DNA from 4 places in the Vibrio sp. R12-SW3-ISO1 genome. Region 4 is predicted to be linked to each of the others. Evidence: predicted binding sites of a transcription regulator. Region 4 holds the regulator's gene; each other region holds the start of a gene.
What was found. Region 4 encodes PurR, which represses purine synthesis genes. Its sites were predicted from a motif close to TNANGNAAACGTTTNCNTNA; they were not measured.
Positions count from the first base shown of each region.

Region 1: AC6R0R_RS03815 (uracil-xanthine permease family protein) is a predicted target of PurR. The motif match lies at 3,259-3,278, and genes of this name have one in related genera.
Region 2: guaB (IMP dehydrogenase) is a predicted target of PurR. The motif match lies at 1,682-1,701, and genes of this name have one in related genera.
Region 3: AC6R0R_RS00170 (formate--tetrahydrofolate ligase) is a predicted target of PurR. The motif match lies at 1,442-1,461, and genes of this name have one in related genera.

Region 1 covers NZ_JCBDGK010000015.1:30,919-35,893, forward strand. The annotation lists gene ushA (bifunctional UDP-sugar hydrolase/5'-nucleotidase UshA) at 1-1,359, shown strand, start outside; gene ybaK (Cys-tRNA(Pro) deacylase) at 1,434-1,910, shown strand; gene AC6R0R_RS03815 (uracil-xanthine permease family protein) at 1,918-3,168, opposite strand; gene AC6R0R_RS03820 (DUF2066 domain-containing protein) at 3,500-4,786, shown strand; gene AC6R0R_RS03825 (DUF2069 domain-containing protein) at 4,896-4,975, opposite strand, start outside.
Region 2 covers NZ_JCBDGK010000043.1:114,568-119,542, forward strand. The annotation lists gene AC6R0R_RS13230 (zinc ribbon domain-containing protein) at 40-276, shown strand; gene xseA (exodeoxyribonuclease VII large subunit) at 263-1,606, opposite strand; gene guaB (IMP dehydrogenase) at 1,840-3,303, shown strand; gene guaA (glutamine-hydrolyzing GMP synthase) at 3,415-4,968, shown strand.
Region 3 covers NZ_JCBDGK010000001.1:42,445-47,419, reverse strand. The annotation lists gene AC6R0R_RS00180 (fatty acid cis/trans isomerase) at 1-1,003, shown strand, start outside; gene AC6R0R_RS00175 (hypothetical protein) at 1,042-1,230, shown strand; gene AC6R0R_RS00170 (formate--tetrahydrofolate ligase) at 1,490-3,238, shown strand; gene AC6R0R_RS00165 (putative nucleotidyltransferase substrate binding domain-containing protein) at 3,380-4,975, shown strand, end outside.
Region 4 covers NZ_JCBDGK010000015.1:149,086-154,060, forward strand. The annotation lists gene AC6R0R_RS04370 (alpha/beta fold hydrolase) at 1-9, shown strand, start outside; gene AC6R0R_RS04375 (putative signal transducing protein) at 32-343, opposite strand; gene AC6R0R_RS04380 (TVP38/TMEM64 family protein) at 340-1,032, opposite strand; gene AC6R0R_RS04385 (TfoX/Sxy family DNA transformation protein) at 1,239-1,832, opposite strand; cyclic di-GMP riboswitch class I at 2,037-2,145, opposite strand; gene purR (HTH-type transcriptional repressor PurR) at 2,321-3,325, opposite strand; gene torD (molecular chaperone TorD) at 3,564-4,271, opposite strand; gene torR (two-component system response regulator TorR) at 4,510-4,975, shown strand, end outside.

The sequences.
Region 1 (4,975 bases), 120 kb from region 4:
GAACCTGATTTCAAGGGCATGAGCAAAATCGGCTATGATGCGATGGCGCTCGGTAACCACGAGTTTGATAACCCACTTGAGGTGTTGTTCAAGCAAAAAGAGTGGGCCAACTTCCCAATGCTGTCCGCTAACATCTACGACAAAGCAACGGGCGAGCGTATGTTCCAGGCATACCAGATGTTCAATAAGCAAGGTATTAAGATTGCCGTCATCGGTTTAACCACCGAAGATACGGCGAAAATCGGTAACCCAGAGTTTATTGGTGGCATCGATTTCCGCGACCCGAAAGAAGAAGCGAAGAAGCTGATCGCTGAGCTACAAGAAACAGAAAAGCCAGATCTGATTTTTGCTGTGACTCACATGGGCCACTACGAAGATGGTAAGCGTGGCGTGAACGCACCGGGTGATGTGGCTTTGGCTCGTTACCTAGATGAAGGTTCTCTGGATATGATTGTAGGTGGTCACTCCCAAGAGCCAGTCTGTATGGAAGCGCCAAATGTCGTGAAGAAAAACTTCGCGCCATCGGATGAGTGTAAACCGGACATGCAAAACGGCACTTACATCGTCCAAGCGCACGAATGGGGCAAATACGTCGGTCGCGCGGACTATGAGTTCCGTAACGGTGAACTGCAGATGGTCAGCTACGACCTGATTCCAGTCAACTTGAAGAAAAAAGTCAAAGTGGATGGCGAATCAAAACGCGTCTTTATCGAAGACGAGATTGCCGAAGACAGCGAACTGCTCGAGTTTTTGCGTCCTTACCAAGAGCAAGGTCAAGCTCAGTTGAATGTGAAGATCGCAGAGACCAATGGCAAGCTGGAAGGGGATCGTAATGTGGTTCGTTTCCAACAGACCAACTTAGGCCGTTTGATCGCGACCTCGCACATGCAACGTGCCAAAGCGGATTTTGCTGTGATGAACTCAGGTGGCGTGCGTGACTCGATTGAAGGCGGTGACGTGACCTACAAAGACGTGCTAACGGTTCAGCCGTTTGCCAACATTTTGACCTACACCGATATGTCTGGCCAAGAAGTGTTGGATTACCTCAACGTTGTGGCGACCAAGCCAGTGGATTCTGGCGCTTACGCTCAGTTTGCAGGTATTTCAATGACGGTGGAAAACGGTGAAGTGTCAAACGTGTTTATCGGTGGCAAACAGCTGCGTCTTGACGGCACTTACCGCTTCACAGTACCAAGTTACAACGCTGCAGGGGGCGATGGCTATCCTAAGCTGACGGACCACCCAGGTCACGTCAACACGGGCTTCGTTGATGCAGAAGTACTCAAAGACTACCTAGAGGCGAACAGCCCAGTAGATGTAAACCAATACGCACCAGCAGGTGAGATGGTCTACAAGTAATTGACCTAACGAGCTAAATCTTATTAACTGAATGCGCAGCCTAGAGCTGCGCTTTTTTTATTCTCGGAGTGTGTATGACCCCAGCCATCAATCTTGCTAAAAAACACAAAATTCCTCATCAAATACACCAGTATCAGCACGACGCGCGCGCCGAGAGTTACGGGCTCGAAGCCGCACAAGCATTAGGGCAAGATCCCAATAGCGTGTTTAAAACTCTACTGTTTTCACTCAATGGTGAGGCGAAAAACCTCGCTGTCGCTGTGATACCTGTTAACCAAAAACTCAATTTGAAGCAGGCGGCAAAAGCGGCAAAGGCTAAAAAAGCAGAGATGGCCGATCCGGCTATTGCGCAAACAGTGACTGGGTATATTGTGGGCGGAATCAGCCCGCTCGGGCAAAAGAAGCGATTGGCGACGTTTATCCATCAAAGTGCGTTGGAGCGTGAAACGATCTGTGTCAGTGCAGGTAAGCGAGGGTTGGAAATCGAATTGGCGGCGCAAGATTTGGCAAAGCTGACCCAGGGCCAGTTTGCCAATCTTTGTGAAGGCTGAGCGTGGATTAGCGCGCTTCTTCCTCTTCCATTTGTGCGTTGTCGACGACGTGGTTTTCACCCAGATCTTTTGGAAGAACCAGATTTAGCACAATCGCGACGATACCACACAGGCTCACGCCTTGGAGACTGAACTCACCGATGCCAAACGCCATACCACCAATACCAAAGACTAAGGTAATGGCAACGATGACAAGGTTACGAGACTTGTGCAAATCGACGTGATTTTTGATTAAGGTGTTCAATCCCACGGTCGCAATTGAGCCAAACAACAGAATCATGATACCGCCCATCACTGGCATAGGGATGGTTTGCAGTGCAGCGCCAAGCTTGCCGACCAACGCAAGGACAATAGCCGTCACCGCAGCGTAAGTCATGATCACAGGATTGAAGGCTTTGGTCAGCATGACTGCACCTGTCACCTCAGAGTAGGTGGTGTTGGGTGGCGCACCAAACAGTGATGCCGCCATCGTCGCGACCCCGTCCCCTGCAATCGTGCGATGAAGGCCGGGCTTTTTCAGGTAGTCTTTTCCGGTGACGTTTGAAATGGCCAGCATGTCCCCAACGTGCTCCACCGCTGGCGCGATGGCAACGGGAATCATAAATAGAATGGCGTTAATGTTAAATTCAGGCGCCGTGAAGTTTGGTAGCGCAAACCAGGACGCTTCTTTGACCGGCGTGAAATCGACAATGCCGTAGCCCAAGCTCAGGCAGTATCCCACCACAATGCCCCCCAAAATAGGGGTGAGCTTGAGGAAGCCTTTGGCGAAGACACTCAGTAGAATCGTGGTGAGCAGTGAAACAGAAGAGATCACTAGCGCCGCTTGTCCATCAATCAGTTGCGTGCCATCGCCCCCTTTACCCAGTGCCATATTGACGGCGACGGGCGCCAATCCAAGACCAATCACCATAATGACCGGCCCAACCACAACGGGAGGCAGCAATTTATGGATAATCTCAACCCCACGAAGTTTGATTAGACCACCCAGTGCGACATACACCAAGCCAGCGGCCATCAAACCACCCATAGTGGCTGGTACACCCCAGGTTTGTACTCCGTAAAGGATAGGGGCGATAAAAGCGAAGGAGGAGGCGAGGAAGATGGGAACAGAGCGGCGAGTCATTAATTGAAAGAGTAAGGTACCAAGGCCAGCACCGAAGAGGGCAACGCTAGGGTCGAGTCCCGTCAGCAGCGGGACGAGAACCAGGGCCCCAAACGCAACAAACAGCATTTGTGCGCCTTGAATGGCATTTTTCATGTCGTCATTCCTTTGTAAAGCGGATAGTTTCGGTCTAGTACATAGCGATAGAGCATGGGTACTAAAAATAAAATCGCGAGATTTTAACATTAAAGCAAACGATTGCAATCTGAGCTTGATCAAATATTGCTCGTTTGAATAGGCAGGTGAACTGTGTTTACTCGGTGCTTTGCTATTTTAATCCGTGCGTTGCTGTTTCACTCCGAGAGTGGCTACGAGGAGAGTGTTAGCCATATCGCGCTTGCTGCTGCCAACCGACCGGGAAAGTTGCCCCGCAGCGGATAGTTGCTTATCATCGCTGTTTGTGAATTTGATTAGATGTAGGAAATGTATGCGCCGTTTAGCTTTACTCGCGCTCGGACTGATGGGTTTGCCAGCGATGGCCTTGACCAATGTGGATCTTTACCGAGCTGAAATCGTCATCGATCAAAGCGAGAATAACGCCGATACCCGAGCTCGTGAAGCAGGGATGAAGCAAGTCATCATTCGCGCGTCTGGCGATCCGCAAGCTGCGGATAACGAAGTTGTCAAGAAGGCTCTCTCTCAGAGCGCTCAGTACGTTTCTCAACTCGGCTACGGCAAAATCGGTGAGGAGACCTCACTGCGCATGTCGTTTAGCGGCCCTCATATTCGTTCTCTACTCAGTCAAGCGCAATTGCCGCTTTGGCCAGCAACACGTGCGAACGTTTTAGTCTGGATGGTGGAAGAGACATCCTACGATCGCACCATCATCTGGGAGCACTCTCGCTCTGAGACACTGGTCAACTTGCAGCAGCAAGCGCGAGAGCGAGGCTTGCCTGTTACGGTACCGGTTGGCGATTTTGATGACGTTACCGGAGTGGCTGTCTCAGACTTGTGGGGCGGCTTTATTCAGCCAGTGGGTCAAGCGAGTCAGCGCTACCCAGTTGATGCTGTCTTAGTGGTGAAAGTGCAAGGCGAATCACTACGTTGGACGTTATACGATCAAAAGCCAGCGACCATAGGGGTGACTCGTCAAGCACCGATTAGCGGCGCCAATAATGGTGCAGATGCGGCGAATAAAATGATCAACCAAATCAGCGACTACTACGCGAAAAAGAGTGCGGTGCTGGTGGCGAGTGAGTCTTCTGAGTCCGTGAAAGCACGCTTTATTGAACTCAATGACGCGATGGGCTTTTTCCAACTTGAGAATAAACTCAAGGCACTGAGCTCAGTCGCCTCGTTAGACATCATCAAAATTCAAGGCAATCAGGTGACCTTTGATGTCCACTTGCTTGCCAGTGTTGAAGAGTTTGAGCAGCAGGTCTCTGCACTCGAAGTGACGCAACTGGAGACTCAGTTTATTCAAACTGAACCCGAGGTAGGGGAGCTCACGCCAACGTTGCCAGTGCAAGGCAGCGATGAGCTCAATCAGCCTAGCGATACGATGACGGCCGATTCAACTCTGGTGGAGACAGAGAGCTCGCTGGCGGCTTCAGCCCCGCTTATTCAGACTGAAACGGTGCTGCTTTTCCAGTGGCAAGGTAAACCGTATCAACCTGAGCCGCTACTGATCCAGCCAGACAGTGACGTCTCTGCCAACGAAGCTGTGGCAGAGACTGAAGGTGTGGAGATGGAACCTATTGAGGTAGTAGAGTAAACCACATCAAGATTTGAGATGAGAAAGGGGCTGGATGATCCGCCCCTTTTGTCGTTTTTACCCGGAATATAAGTGTGAGTTGGCTAGATGGGTGACCATCAACGTGACCTTATCCCTCGGACTTATCTTCAGCGCCGAACTTAGCACGCTCTTCTTTTTCCACTTTGGACAATCTTTTTAGTTTCATGC
Region 2 (4,975 bases), on a different contig from region 4:
TATATTAGTTTAAGCTAAATTAAAAAGGTAAGACAGATCATGAACACCAATCTATGCCCAAGTTGTCAGCAAGAGTTGGAGTGGAATGGCCACTACCACTGCACACAGTGCCAACATGATTACAACAAGATCGGTTGGTGCCCACAGTGCGACAGCGAATTAGAGAAGCTGCAAGCGTGCGGCGCGGCAAATTATTTTTGTAATCAGTGCAATGAACTCAAATCGAAATCAGCGATTCGATTTGAGTTCCGTCCTATTGACTCTAAGAAATCGTAGAAAAGAGGGTGCCATCGGCTAATCGGGTGACTAAGGTGTCACCTGATTTCATTTGCTTTGTGGAGGTCACTACATCGCCTTGTGCGTTTTGGCTGATCGAGTAGCCACGTTTTAATGTCGCCAGTGGGCTGACCGCATCTAACGTTTCCGCCGCTAACGCGAGTTGATGGCGTTGATAGGTCAAACGTTTATTCATCGCGTCGATCAGTTGTTGCTCTAAACGGATCATGCTTGCGTGTTGATTGGCGAGTTTATGTGCAGGGCTATGCAGGTTGAGTTTATAGTGCAGTCGCTCGACTCGTTGCTCTGCACTGCGCAATCCATTATCCATCGCTCGCTTGAGGCGAATTTCGAGTTCATCTAACTGCTGGCTCTGACGTTGAAGCTGATGAGTGGGATGTTGACGTTCGAGACGATGCAGCAGGCCAGTCAGGTTGCGTTGTTGCTCAGACACTCTCTGGCGCCACGCACTGAGCAGTTTATGCTCACGGCTAGCGAGCGCTTGCTCTTTATGGCTGTTATCGCGGCTCACTAGCTCAGCGGCTGCCGAGGGGGTAGGCGCGCGCATATCGGCGACGAAATCGGCGATGGTCACATCCACTTCATGTCCAACCGCACTGATAATCGGGATTTGGCTCGCCGCAATTGTTCGAGCTACGACCTCGTGGTTAAAGCACCATAAATCTTCTAGAGAGCCCCCGCCACGACCGACGATCAAGACATCACATTCGTTACGGCTGTTGGCACAACCAATGGCTTGCGCGATTTGAATCGCGGCATCGTCACCTTGTACTAATGTCGGGTAAATAATCACCGGCAGTGAAGGGTCACGTCGCTTCAGTACATCCAGAATATCGTAGAGCGCCGCGCCGGTTTTCGAGGTAATGATGCCGACCCGTTTCGGATGCTCAGGCAGCGGCTTCTTGTTAGTCTGTGCAAACAGGCCTTCAGCGGCCAACTTCATTTTAAGCGCTTCAAACTCTTGCTGGAGTCGGCCATCGCCTTCCGGCTGCATGCTTTCAATGATCAACTGATAGTCGCCGCGAGGTTCATACAACGAGAGACGCGCTTTGACTAATACTTGATTGCCGTTAGCCGGTTTGAACGTGACACGACGATTATTGCCGCGAAACATCGCGCATTTGACTTGAGCTCGGGAGTCTTTAAGGGTGAGATACCAGTGACCAGACACCGGGGCAGAGAAGTTGGAGATCTCTCCGACCAACCAAACGATACCCATTTCGTTTTCAAGCAGCAGGCGAACTTCTGCGTTGAGGCGAGAGACAGTGAAAATGTTTTGATTGGTGGATACAGGCACAACTAATCCCATGGACGTGGGTATGGAAATTAGCGGAAATATAATACATAGCAAGGGGATGATTGCAAATAAAAAGTAGAAAAATGTGTAGCCAAGCGTTTGCGTTGACCGTATAATCCGTCCGCAATATCTAATCCAAATGCAACATTGTTCTCGCACACTCTAGTGTGAATAGGTTGCCCTCATTATGCGAAACGATGAGATTGGATTGTTCTTTTTACTCCTCTAATTGTGAGATATTGCAAATGCTAAGAATTGCCAAAGAAGCGCTGACATTCGACGACGTACTGCTTGTGCCAGCACACTCCACCGTTCTCCCAAACACAGCTGATCTTCGCACTCAGTTGACGAAAAATATCACTCTTAATATTCCGATGATTTCTGCGTCTATGGATACCGTGACGGAAGCCCGTCTGGCTATCGCTCTTGCGCAGGAAGGTGGCATTGGCTTTATCCACAAGAATATGTCGATTGAGCAGCAAGCGGCAGAAGTTCGCAAAGTTAAGAAATTTGAAGCGGGTGTGGTCACTGATCCTGTTACCGTTAACCCTGAAGCGACCATCGCGGATGTGGTTGCACTGACAGATAAGCACGGCTTTGCTGGCTTCCCTGTCGTCACAGAGAACAACGAGCTGGTCGGTATTATCACCGGTCGTGACGTGCGCTTTGTTACGGACCTCACAAAGAAAGTCTCTTCAGTGATGACGCCAAAAGAGAGCCTTGCTTCAGTAAAAGAAGGGGCAACTCGTGCTGAAGTGCAAGAGAAGATGCACGAAGCGCGCGTTGAAAAAGTGTTGGTGGTTAACGATGAATTCCAACTCACGGGCATGATCACTGCAAAAGACTTCCACAAAGCAGAACGTAAACCGAACGCGTGTAAAGATGAGCGCGGTCGTCTTCGTGTTGGTGCGGCAGTGGGTGCTGGAGCGGGCAACGAAGAGCGTGTTGCGGCATTGGTTGAAGCTGGGGTTGACGTGCTTTTGATCGACTCTTCACACGGCCACTCTGAAGGTGTTCTTAACCGTATCCGTGAAACTCGCGCGGCATACCCTAATCTCGATATCATTGGCGGTAACGTCGCAACGGGTGCCGGTGCGAAAGCCCTTATCGATGCAGGCGTTAGCGCAGTGAAAGTCGGTATCGGCCCAGGCTCTATTTGTACTACTCGTATCGTAACGGGCGTGGGTGTTCCTCAGGTAACGGCCATCGCTGATGCGGCGGAAGTGGCAAATCAACACGGTATTCCCGTTATCGCTGACGGCGGTATCCGTTTCTCAGGCGACATCTGTAAAGCTATCGTTGCTGGCGCATCGTGTGTGATGGTGGGCTCGATGTTTGCGGGTACTGAAGAAGCTCCGGGTGAAGTGATTCTTTACAACGGTCGTTCTTACAAAGCGTATCGTGGTATGGGTTCATTGGGCGCGATGTCTCAAGGTTCTTCTGACCGTTACTTCCAAACGGACAATGCCGCAGACAAGCTTGTCCCTGAAGGTATCGAAGGGCGTATCGCGTACAAAGGCCGCCTAAAAGAGATCGTTCACCAGCAAATGGGTGGTCTACGCTCAAGCATGGGCCTAACGGGCAGCGCGACGATTGAAGACATGCGTACCAAAGCTGAGTTCGTTCGTATCTCTGGTGCTGGTATGGCGGAATCTCACGTCCACGATGTTCAAATTACTAAGGAAGCACCAAACTACCGTCGCGGTTAATTTCTTAGACAAGAATCCCTCGACGAAAACGTTTGCTTTTTCCTTGAAGCATTGAAGAGAGGCGGGTACACTCGCCTCGTTTTCTTAACCCAGCTTAAAAAGACTGCTCAAATGACCAAAAATATTCATGACCAACGTATCTTGATCCTCGATTTCGGATCGCAATACACCCAACTTGTCGCACGTCGTGTACGTGAAATCGGTGTCTACTGTGAACTGTGGAGTTGGGACGTTGAAGAATCAGATATTCGTGAGTTCAACCCAGACGGTATCATCCTATCTGGTGGACCAGAAAGCGTCACCGAAGAGAACTCGCCACGTGCTCCTCAATACGTATTTGACTCTGGTGTGCCAGTGCTCGGTGTGTGCTACGGCATGCAGACAATGGCAGAGCAGCTAGGTGGTAAAGTTGCCGGTTCCAATGAACGCGAATTTGGCTATGCGCAAGTCAAAGTGTCAGGCGAATCTTCACTATTTAAAGACCTAGACCTGACCCAAGATGTTTGGATGAGTCACGGTGACAAGGTTGTTGAGATTCCAGCAGACTTCGTCAAAGTGGGCGAAACGGACACCTGTCCTTACGCGGCGATGGCCAATGAAGAGAAAAAATACTTCGGCGTGCAGTTCCACCCTGAAGTGACGCACACCAAGCAAGGCCTACAAATGCTTGAGAACTTTGTGCTTGGCGTGTGTGGCTGTGAGCGTCTTTGGACCTCTGAATCCATTATTGAAGATGCGGTTGCTCGCATCAAAGAGCAAGTGGGTGATGACGAAGTTATCCTTGGTCTATCCGGCGGTGTTGACTCTTCGGTTGTAGCGATGTTGGTTCACCGCGCAATTGGCGACAAGTTAACTTGTGTCTTCGTTGATAACGGTCTGCTACGCCTAAACGAAGGTCAACAAGTGATGGATATGTTTGGCGATAAATTTGGCCTAAACATCATCAAAGTCGACGCAGAAGAGCGTTTCCTTGCCGCACTAGAAGGCAAGTCGGATCCTGAAGAGAAGCGTAAGACCATCGGTCACGTCTTTGTTGATGTGTTTGATGAAGAGTCGAAGAAGCTGAAAAACGCGAAATGGTTAGCGCAAGGCACCATCTACCCAGACGTGATTGAGTCTGCGGCGTCAAAGACGGGCAAAGCACACGTGATCAAATCTCACCATAACGTGGGTGGTCTACCTGAAGATATGGCGATGGGCTTGGTTGAGCCACTACGTGAGCTGTTTAAAGATGAAGTACGTAAGATCGGTCTAGAATTAGGTCTACCTTACGACATGCTATATCGCCACCCATTCCCAGGACCGGGTCTTGGTGTGCGCGTACTTGGTGAAATCAAGAAAGAGTACTGTGATTTACTGCGTCGTGCGGATGCGATCTTCATTGAAGAGCTGCATGCTGCTGACCTTTACCACAAAGTCTCTCAAGCGTTCACGGTCTTCCTACCGGTTCGTTCTGTAGGCGTTATGGGTGATGGCCGTAAGTACGACTGGGTTGTGTCACTGCGTGCAGTCGAAACCATTGACTTTATGACCGCTCATTGGGCACACCTACCGTATGACTTCCTTGGTAAAGTCTCTAACCGTATCATCAACGAAGTAGACGGCATTTCTCGCGTGGTTTACGACATCTCAGGTAAGCCGCCAGCGACGATTGAGTGGGAATAATTTTTCC
Region 3 (4,975 bases), on a different contig from region 4:
GCGCTATTTGAAAGCGAAATCTGAGTTCACCAATCAGTGGTTTAAAGACGGCAAACACCTGACCACCGATATCATCTGGACAGGCGGTGGCACGAACCCCAATGCCGCTCTCACGGTATTTCGCCATTTTGATAGTGCGTCGGTGGTCCAAGGGTTAGTCGGCACGCCACCAAAAACCGCCTGGGTGCTTGATTATGCCTTGTTGGAGCGCATTCATTACCTCCTTGTGGCAGGCTTTGATGTCTATGGCAACTTTGGCCACCAATTGATGACGCGCATGTTTATGGACTTCCTGCGCCTAGAGGGAGAAAGTAATTTTGTCGCCTTACTTCCTCAAGAGGTTCGTCATCAAGAGCATTCGAGCTGGTATCAAGATCAGAGCGCTCAGTTGAGTGATTTCTTACAACGCAACGTCGAACCCTTCAACCAACCGACGCAAGTGCGCTATGCCAGCGATGATCCGAAAGCGGAGCTGTATGACATTCTCCAAACCCAACTCAGCCCCGTACTGTCTAACCGTTTCAAGATTGAGCAAACAGGTCTAAGCAAGCGCAGTGAAGCAAGCCTGAGACGTATCGATGCAATACAAGGTGAAGGTCTGGTCCATTTGCCACAAAGCCTAATGATCATGGTGCGCGCGCCAAGCGGACAAGAGCAGTTGTTTACTCTGCTACACAATAACGCTCACACCAATATTTCCAGCTTGTTTAATGAGGAGAGTAACCGTGATTTCGCCAATGATGATTTAACCTTAGTGCGCGGAGTGATCGGTAGCTATCCGGCTGCGTACCTATCGTTGGAGGAATCTGAGGTCGATCAGTTGGTCGAATCATTAGAAGCACTGCGAACCGAAGACGATTACATTAAGATACTGGATCAATTCGCGATTCGCCGCAGTTCTGATGAATTCTGGCCGTTCAGTGACCGCGTGCACGAGTGGTATAAAGCGGATCAACCGATCGAATTTGGATTGCTGGACTATAATCGTTTTGAAAACAGATAAACCTTTTAATTGGGTTTAACGTGTTATCGGAGGTAGTTATGGGACTTCAAGACAATATCCGAGCATTGGAGCAACAAATCTATGTCGCGTGCTCCGAAGGTGATTACGACACCGTACAGATGTTAGAGCACCAACTCGACAGCTTGAGAAACCGGTCATCTCACACCCGTGATGACTCCCCTTATGCACCCGAAGGGAAGCTCTATCCGGAAGACGACTGGTACTAACTATAGTTGCTCAGTCAACTGGGCCACCTCACTCGCCCTGCCTTGCAGGGCGTTTTATTTTTCTGCTACTCGCTCTGTTCGTTGCAACATTGTTCGTTGAGTTGTTGGCCTACATGCGCAACCCAATTTGCTTAGGCGTTCTTCGCCCAATCCGCTAAAATATTCCGTCACTAAAAAGCGCTTTACAACGCAAGATTACACGCTATCATTCGTGCGCAAACGTTTGCCTCACTTTTTGAGTCTGTATTTTGAGGGTTTTATGCTGTCCGATATTGAAATCTGTCGCACGACATCACTGCAATCTATCGATCAGGTTGCGCTTAACGCTGGATTAACGGAATCAGAGTTTCACAGCCAAGGAAAATATAAGGCCAAAATCTCACTGAGCACACTGAAAAGGCTCGATGATCAACCTACAGGCAAGCTAATCGTCGTGACCGCGATTACTCCAACCCCTCTTGGCGAAGGCAAAACCGTCACCACGATTGGCCTTGCGCAAGGCTTGAAAAAGTTGGGGCGCTCAGTAATGGCGTGCATTCGTCAACCTTCTATGGGGCCCGTGTTTGGCGTCAAAGGTGGCGCAGCGGGCGGCGGTTACTCTCAAGTCGCGCCGATGGAAGAGTTGAACTTGCACCTCACTGGCGATATTCATGCTGTGAGCGCTGCTCACAACCTCGCGGCGGCCGCCATTGACGCGCGCCTGTATCATGAACAGCGCAACGGCTATGACGATTTCGAAACGCGCAGTGGACTCAAAGCACTGCGTATTGACCCAGAGCGCATCGTGTGGAAACGCGTAATGGATCATAATGACCGTGCACTGCGCATGATCCGCGTGGGTCAGAACGAGCCAGGTAAAACCATCAACGGGTTTGAGCGCCAAGATGGCTTTGACATCTCAGCCGCATCGGAACTGATGGCCATTCTAGCCCTTGCCAGCAACCTGAGCGATTTGCGTCAGCGCATCGGCCGCGTCGTACTAGCTTATGACCTCGATGGGCAGCCCGTGACCGCAGAAGATTTGCAAGTCGCCGGCGCTATGGCGGTCTGCATGAAAGACGCCATCGAACCCACATTAATGCAAACGCTAGAAGGCGTACCGACCTTGATCCACGCAGGTCCTTTCGCCAATATTGCTCACGGTAACTCTTCCATCATCGCAGACAATATCGCCACCAAGTTGGCCGATTTCACGGTCACCGAAGGCGGCTTTGGTTCAGACATGGGCTTTGAAAAAGCGTGCAACATCAAAGCGCAACTCTCTGGCAAAGCCCCTGATTGCGCCGTCATTGTGGCAACGTTGCGCGGACTTAAAGCCAACTCTGGCTGTTACGACTTAAAGCCAGGCCAAGCCTTGCCCGACGCCCTGTTCCATGATGATAAAGACGCGCTGCACGCTGGATTTGAAAACCTCAAATGGCACATCGACAATGTCAACAAGTACGGCGTGCCGGCCGTTGTAGCCATCAACCGATTCCCGCAAGACAGCGAACAAGAGCTCGCTGAGCTGAAAGCGCTGATCGAAGCTCTGCCAAACAATGTCGCCGTTTCTATCAGCGAAGGCTTTGCCCTTGGTGGTGAAGGCACTCGTGAGCTTGCCGCCAAGGTGGTGGAACAAACGCAGACGAACGCGAGCTTTAAGCCACTGTATCAACTCTCCCAATCACTGGAAGAGAAACTGATGGCGGTAACAGAAACAGGCTATGGCGCGGCGTCCATCACGCTCAGTGAGCTGGCGAAAGCGCAACTGGCCCAGTTCAAGCAGCAGGGCTTTGATCACCTTGCCGTCTGTATGGCAAAAACGCCCATGTCCATCTCAACTGATGGCGCAGTCAAAGGGGCGCCTAGTCACTTTGATGTGCCAGTACGGGAACTCAAGCTGTGTGCAGGTGCCGGTTTTATCTACGCCCTGTGTGGCAATGTGATGACGATGCCTGGTCTCCCTGATAAACCGGCGTTTATGAATCTTGATCTCGACGATGACGGCAACATCATCGGGCTGAGCTAAACCTTAGCGAGTTAGAGTTTCATTTTAGTTGTAACCAGGCTTAGGCACTGTGCCTAAGCCTTTATTTTTTAAGCCACTGCGCCACTTTCCACCCTAGATGTTGTACCATTGACATTCAGTCAGCCAACAGTGGATCCCGTCATGGAAGCCGAACTACTCGAAATCAAAAACTTCCTCGCCCAACACCCGCCTTTCGATGAACTCGAAGATGAGGTGCTCAACACCGTCACGAAAAGCATAGAAATCTCTTATTTTCGTGAAGATACGCCTGTCATTCACTTTGGCGATGAAATTCACGACCTGTATATGATTCGCAGTGGCGTCATTGAAGTCTACCGCCGCAAAGGGGAGCTCTATAACCGAATCGATGAGGGCGCCTTATTTGGCCAAATGGGGCTACTGACCAACAACAAAGTCCGCTTCCCGGCGAAAGCGATCACCGACACCCTACTCTATTGCATTCCCGAAGCGGTGTTCCAGCACCTCTACGACAACTATGAATCCTTTGCCGATTTTGTTGAAGTGCAAGACAGTGCACGTCTGCGCCATGCGATTTCCACCTCAACCGAGCAAAACGATCTCACCACATCCAAAGTGCGCACCTTGCTGACCGGTGAAGCACCGTACATCTACAAAACTGAGTCGATTCAAAATGCGGCAATCAAGATGGCCGATGAGAATGTCTCTTCATTGTTGATTTATGATGCTGATATCGTCGAGAGCGATGAAGAAGACACCAACCCATTAGTCGGGATCATTACCGATCGCGATTTGTGCACACGGGTGCTCGCGCAGGGTCTTAACCCCGCAGACCAAGTGGCGGACGTGATGACCACCGAACTCATCTCCCTTGATCACAACGCCTACGTTTATGAAGCCATGCTCACCATGCTGCGCTACAACGTGCACCATTTACCTCTGCTAAAAGACAAAAAACCGATAGGCATCATCGAGGCTACCGATATCGTTCGCTACGAGTCGCAAAACTCTCTGCTACTGGTGAGCACCATCTTCCAGCAACAAAGCATTGATGAATTGACGGTGTTATCCCAACAAGTGAAGGACAGTTTCGTCCGTCTGGTGAACGAAGACGCCAACTCGCACATGGTCGGCAGCGCGATGTCGGTGATTGGTCGCAGCTTTAAGCAACGTATCATCGAGTTGGCGGAAGAAGAGCTCGGCGAAGCGCCCATTCCCTACTGCTTTGTCGCACTGGGATCGATGGGGCGGGATGAGCAGCTATTAGTTACCGACCAAGACAACGCCATTATTCTCGATAACAGTTTCGATAAAAATCTGCACGATGACTATTTTGCACAGCTCGCCAAACGGGTCTGTGATGGGCTTGATCGCTGCGGCTACCAATACTGCACCGGCGACATTATGGCGACAAACCCCGACTGGCGAATGACACGCACCGAATGGGAAGAGTGTTTTGCCGATTGGATTGACGATCCAAACCCTAAGGCGCTGCTCAATGCCTCTATTTTCTTTGACTTAGATGGCGTGTATGGCAGGCTCAAGTTCGCTGAGCAGCTCAATGGTTTTATCGTCCGCCGCGCCCGTAAGAACAACCGTTTTCTCGCGTGTTTGGCGCGCAATGCCATGAACCGCACCCCACCACTTGGCTTTTTTAAAGATTTTGTGATGGAAAAAGACGGTCAGCACAAAAACTCGATCAACTTAAAACGTCGTGGCACCGCGCCACTCGCTGACCTTATCCGTGTGCATGCACTG
Region 4 (4,975 bases):
ACTGCTTAATTTCGGCTAGCTCCCCACACACTCATACTGGTTTGGTGTGCTCGCACTGCCAACATAACTGAAAATGGCCGTCATTTTCTTCTTGGCAAGTCGGGCAAACCCAAACCATGTTGTCGGGAGTGTCTTGTTGGAAGTCATCAATCAGCGCGAGTGCCGTCTGCTTTTGCTCTGGGCGAGTTAACCAAACGTACGGGCTGGCCTCTTCGCCAAACGGAATCTCTCCTTGCAAGCCGAACAAACCTTCACCTCTCACCTCACAGGCTATTCCTTCGCTGCGTAACATTTCACACACGATGTGTGCTTGTGGTGGGGTTGTGGCAATAAAGATTTTCAAGACGCTTGTCCATTGGATTGCGGTGACGCTTTGAGTTTGGCCATCACCCATTTAGCAATGATTGGGAATACCCCGAGCAACGCAAAAGAGGCGAGTACTGTTGGGGAGACGATGCCTGACAAACTGTCGATTTGCGCTAGCTGGGTCCCGGCGTTGAGGTAGACGGCCGTGCCCGGCAACATACCCAGTTGACTGACCAGATAGAAGCGCGCGATGGTGATGGGCGTAAGACCCATCAAGAGGTTGATCAAAAAGAAAGGGAATACCGGGATAAGGCGCAGTGAGAAGAGATAAAACGCACCATCTTTCTCGACCCCTTGGTTAATCGTCGCGAGTTTATCGCCAAACTTGCTTTGTACCCACTCTTTGAGTAGAAAGCGGCTGCTTAAAAACGCCAAGGTAGCACCTATCGTACTGGCAAAAGAGACGAGCAATAAACTGGTCCAAAAGCCAAACAGCGCAGCGCCAAGCAAGGTGACGACGGCCGCTCCAGGGATCGAGAAGGCGGTGATAGCGACATAGGCGAAGAAGTAACTGAGCGCGGCGAGGGCAAAGTGGGCGTCAATGATTTCAGCCAGCGCTTGCTGCTGCGCTTTGGCGTTATCAAGTGTCAGGTATTGACCAAAGTTTGCGCCTAAAAACACAATCAGAGCGAGCAAACCAATACCTAAAAGCAGTTTCTTGTTCATATGGATCCCTTTGAAAACATCATCATTGATCATTGTTAGATATGAACCAAAAAGCCAGTAAAAAATTTCGCCCTAAAGGGAAGAATACGTTGAATTCTATGACGAAGGAATGGAAACGCTAGAAAAGCATCGGCTAAAAACGTCTCAAGCCAGCGGTGTTGGGCTGGCTTGAGACGGGGATTGGAATTACTGAACGCTATCGCTGACTAGCTTTGCAGCTGATTCAGGAGCTCGTCGCGTCTTGCTTGAGGGACCACAGACCAGTGCGTGCCTTTAATTGCCCCCTCAAGTGCCCACAGCAGGTCGATGCTGACGTCGGCAGAGTGTGTGGAACGAATCGCTTTATACGCTTCCACTGCGCCCGTCTGCTCCAAACGGGAGACACTGTCGATACCCGCTTTCTTGAGCATTCGCTCGGTCGCTAGACGCAAGTTCGGCAGATCTTTCAGGCGCGTTGGTTTGGCGTTGGTTTGACGCTGCTTGTCTTTGTTGGCCGCCTCTAGTGCAGTGTTTGCCATCGCAATAGTCTGAGCGACATCCTGATCCCAGTCATGGCCAAGGGCGTAGTATTTGGTGACCACAGGGAAACCACGTTTTTTATACACGTATGGCTCGAGTCCCTGAGCATTAAACAGTTGGGCCAACGAGTCGTCGGCGCGTATGTGAAGTTTGTCATTTACCACGAGGGCAAACATGATGTCATCAGCGAAGATTCCGAATCCACCAAACATTGAGCGAGACTTGATCTTGCCCAATGGTTCAAACAATCGCATTGAGTCTTTTAAAATTGGTTTATCCATGCTGTTTTTCTCGGTGTATTACAATACGCCACCAAATTCAGGTCCGAGAGATTAGCAAAAATATGCAGGTTTTGTGTCAGTAGGGTGTCATTCTGGCTCATAAAAGAATAATCCTACTCGCGGTGTGAGCGCATAATGCGCACACAACGTTTAACTCATTGTATTCTTTGCTTTTGATAAAGAATTATGAAGTGCACATTTGCCATCGGCAACCCCGCTACCAAGCAGTCATCAACGTTGATATCATCGAGTGGCTGCAACAGGCCGGAAGCTTTGCGTCCCATCCTTTCGAAATGGTTTGCCCTGTTCGTGGCATTAGTCGAACATAATAAGCATAAATAATTTATGGGCTAAACATCACGTTTCGATGGGTTAAATGTGATCTTAGTTCATAAAATAGAGGGGTGTTAACGAGAGAATAAAGCCCAGCGGATGAGAAGTATTCTCGCTGGGCTAGTCGATGTGATGTGCTGAACTTGTTCGTTGGTCTATTTCACCGTCGCCACGGTATCGCGCTCGACGATTTCTGGGTGCATTTCAAAAATACGTTTTTCATGCTCTTTGTCTTTAATACGTTCGAGCAAAATCTCAAATGCGTTTTTACCCACACGGCGCTTCGGCTGGTGAACCGTCGTTAGCGGTGGTGAAAAGTACTCGGCTAGCTCAATGTTGTCATAACCAATGACCGACATGTCTTCTGGAATACGAATGCCTTTTTGCTGTAAACGGCTCATCAAACCGAGCGCCATCGTATCGTTGAAACAGAATACTGCGGTTGGCTTTTCGTCCATGGCGACGATTTTGTCCGCGGCAAGCACGGCGGTATCGCACTCAAAGTTACCTTCTAAGATCCAATCTTCGTTGACGCTCAAACCCGACTCGTTCATTGCGCGCTTAAAGCCTTGGATGCGCTCTTGGCAGGCCGCTTTTTCAAAATGCCCACTCAAGCAAGCAATGCGCTTGTGGCCGTGATCAATCAGGTATTTTGTTGCGAGGTAGCCGCCTTCTTCCGAGTTGTCGATGATTTTATCGGCTTGTGAGCTTTCCGGGCCCCAATCCATCACCACCTTAGGGATGTCTTTATGACGGTCAAGCATTTCGCTCAACTCTTCGGTCAAATCTGAACACATCACTAAGATGCCATCGACGCGCTTTTCCGCCAGCATGCGAATGTAGTCACGTTGTTTCTCGTAGATGCCGCCAGTGTTACACAAGATCAAGGTGTAGCCTTGACGGTAGCAGTAGTTCTCAACCCCGTCGATCACTTCCGAGAAGAAAAGGTTGGTCGATTGAGTAACCAGCATGCCTATTGTGCGTGTCGAGTTACATTTCAGGCTGCGTGCAACGGCACTTGGGGCATAGTTCAACTCTTGAACCGCTTCCATCACTTTTTCTTGCGTGGCTTCAGCGACAAAGCGTGTTTTGTTGATCACATGGGATACAGTGGTGGTCGAGACACCCGCTAAGCGAGCGACGTCTTTAATCGTGGCCATATGGTTTTGTCCTGTCGATGACTGCCTACTACTCTATGAAAAGTTAAGTCTATAAAAGTAAAGTCTATACAAAGTTTAGAGTATGTAGACAGAAAGTATCAGAAACACAAAAACCGCCCTCAAAAAGCGGTTTGTATTTATTAGTTTTATCGTTTGCGGACCGGATTGTAGTCCGCAACGTCGATTTGGGCAAATAAAAAACCCGCCTTTGGGATCTCGCCACACCTTTTGTATGGGCTTAATCGCTATCGCCTTGCAGGTAGGCTTTATCCAATTGAATGAACGCGCACAATAGCGACGACAGCGCCGCATAGAAGCCGAATGTGTCGAGGCGCTGGCAGCGCTCGGCAAACCTCTCAATCCAAGGGAGTAGATGCTGCTCAATAAAATCGGCTTGCTCTTGGTAGGCGAGATGCGTGTCGCCTGCCATCTGCTCTGCTGCATGAGCGCCGCGCACAATCAGGTTGCCCAAAAAATCCAGCTCTATCGCGAGATGATCAGAAGGCTCATTAAGCCCTGAATGCACAGCGACCCCGTGTTGTTGAAGTAAAGCGTCCATCTGTTTGGCAGGCTCACCATTGAGCAGTCCGGATTCATCTAAGTAGACAGAGGCGTAAGGCAGCGCGCTGTCTCGGTCGGATTTTAAAAACAGGTCGCAATAGTCGGCTGATAGTTCCAACTCAGCATCTGGCCTGTCTTGCAATCGGTTCAATGCATCGATGAGCCTGTCTGCGGCGACGTTAAGCTCAGGGGTTTGTGCAAGTCCCGTCAGAAAGGTACGTGTGTCCACCGAATGATATTGGGCCAGCTCTTGCTCTGAGAGCTCTTTGGCAAACACGCTCGAAAACCACCAGTAGAGCTCAGCGCGTTGCTCATCAAAGGCGCGCTGCTCTTTTTCGGCGGGAGATAAAGGGTCGGAAATCTGGGCGTTAGGTGTCTCTGGCATGATGGGCTCTCAACTGAATCAGATGCCGTTAAGTCTAACGGATAAAAATGAACAGCGGTCAACCAGATTATGAGAAGAAATGGTCAAATATGGCAATTTGTGAACAGGGCGGCAAAGCTTGCTTTGCATCAATGAATCGCCAACTTTTCACCTCCCAAAGAGGACAAAGATGGAGTTGTGACTAATTATGAATAGAATAAAGCCATTGAATCAGTGTGTGAATAAGTGAGTAGAGCCGATGAGCTACCACATTTTGGTTGTTGAAGATGATGAAGTGACTCGCCGTAAATTAGCGGGCTACTTTCAAACCGAAGGGTATCAGGTGAGCCAAGCTGATAATGGCGCGCAGATGCGCGATGTACTCAGCAGCAGTCGGGTCGATTTGGTGATGCTGGATATTAATCTGCCCAACGAAGATGGCTTGATGCTGACGCGTGAACTACGCAGTCAATCGGACATCGGTATTATCTTGGTGACCGGGCGTACCGACAGCATTGATAAGATTGTTGGTTTAGAAATGGGCGCGGACGATTATGTCACCAAGCCATTTGAGCTTAGGGAACTGCTCGTCAGAGTCAAGAACCTCTTGTGGCGCATCGCACTGGCTGCGCGAGCGCAAAACGCGGGCAGCGATCAGCAAGAGGGCGTGGTGCGCTTTGCTGAATGGACGTTCGATATTCAGCGCCGCGCTTTGAGCCGAGGGG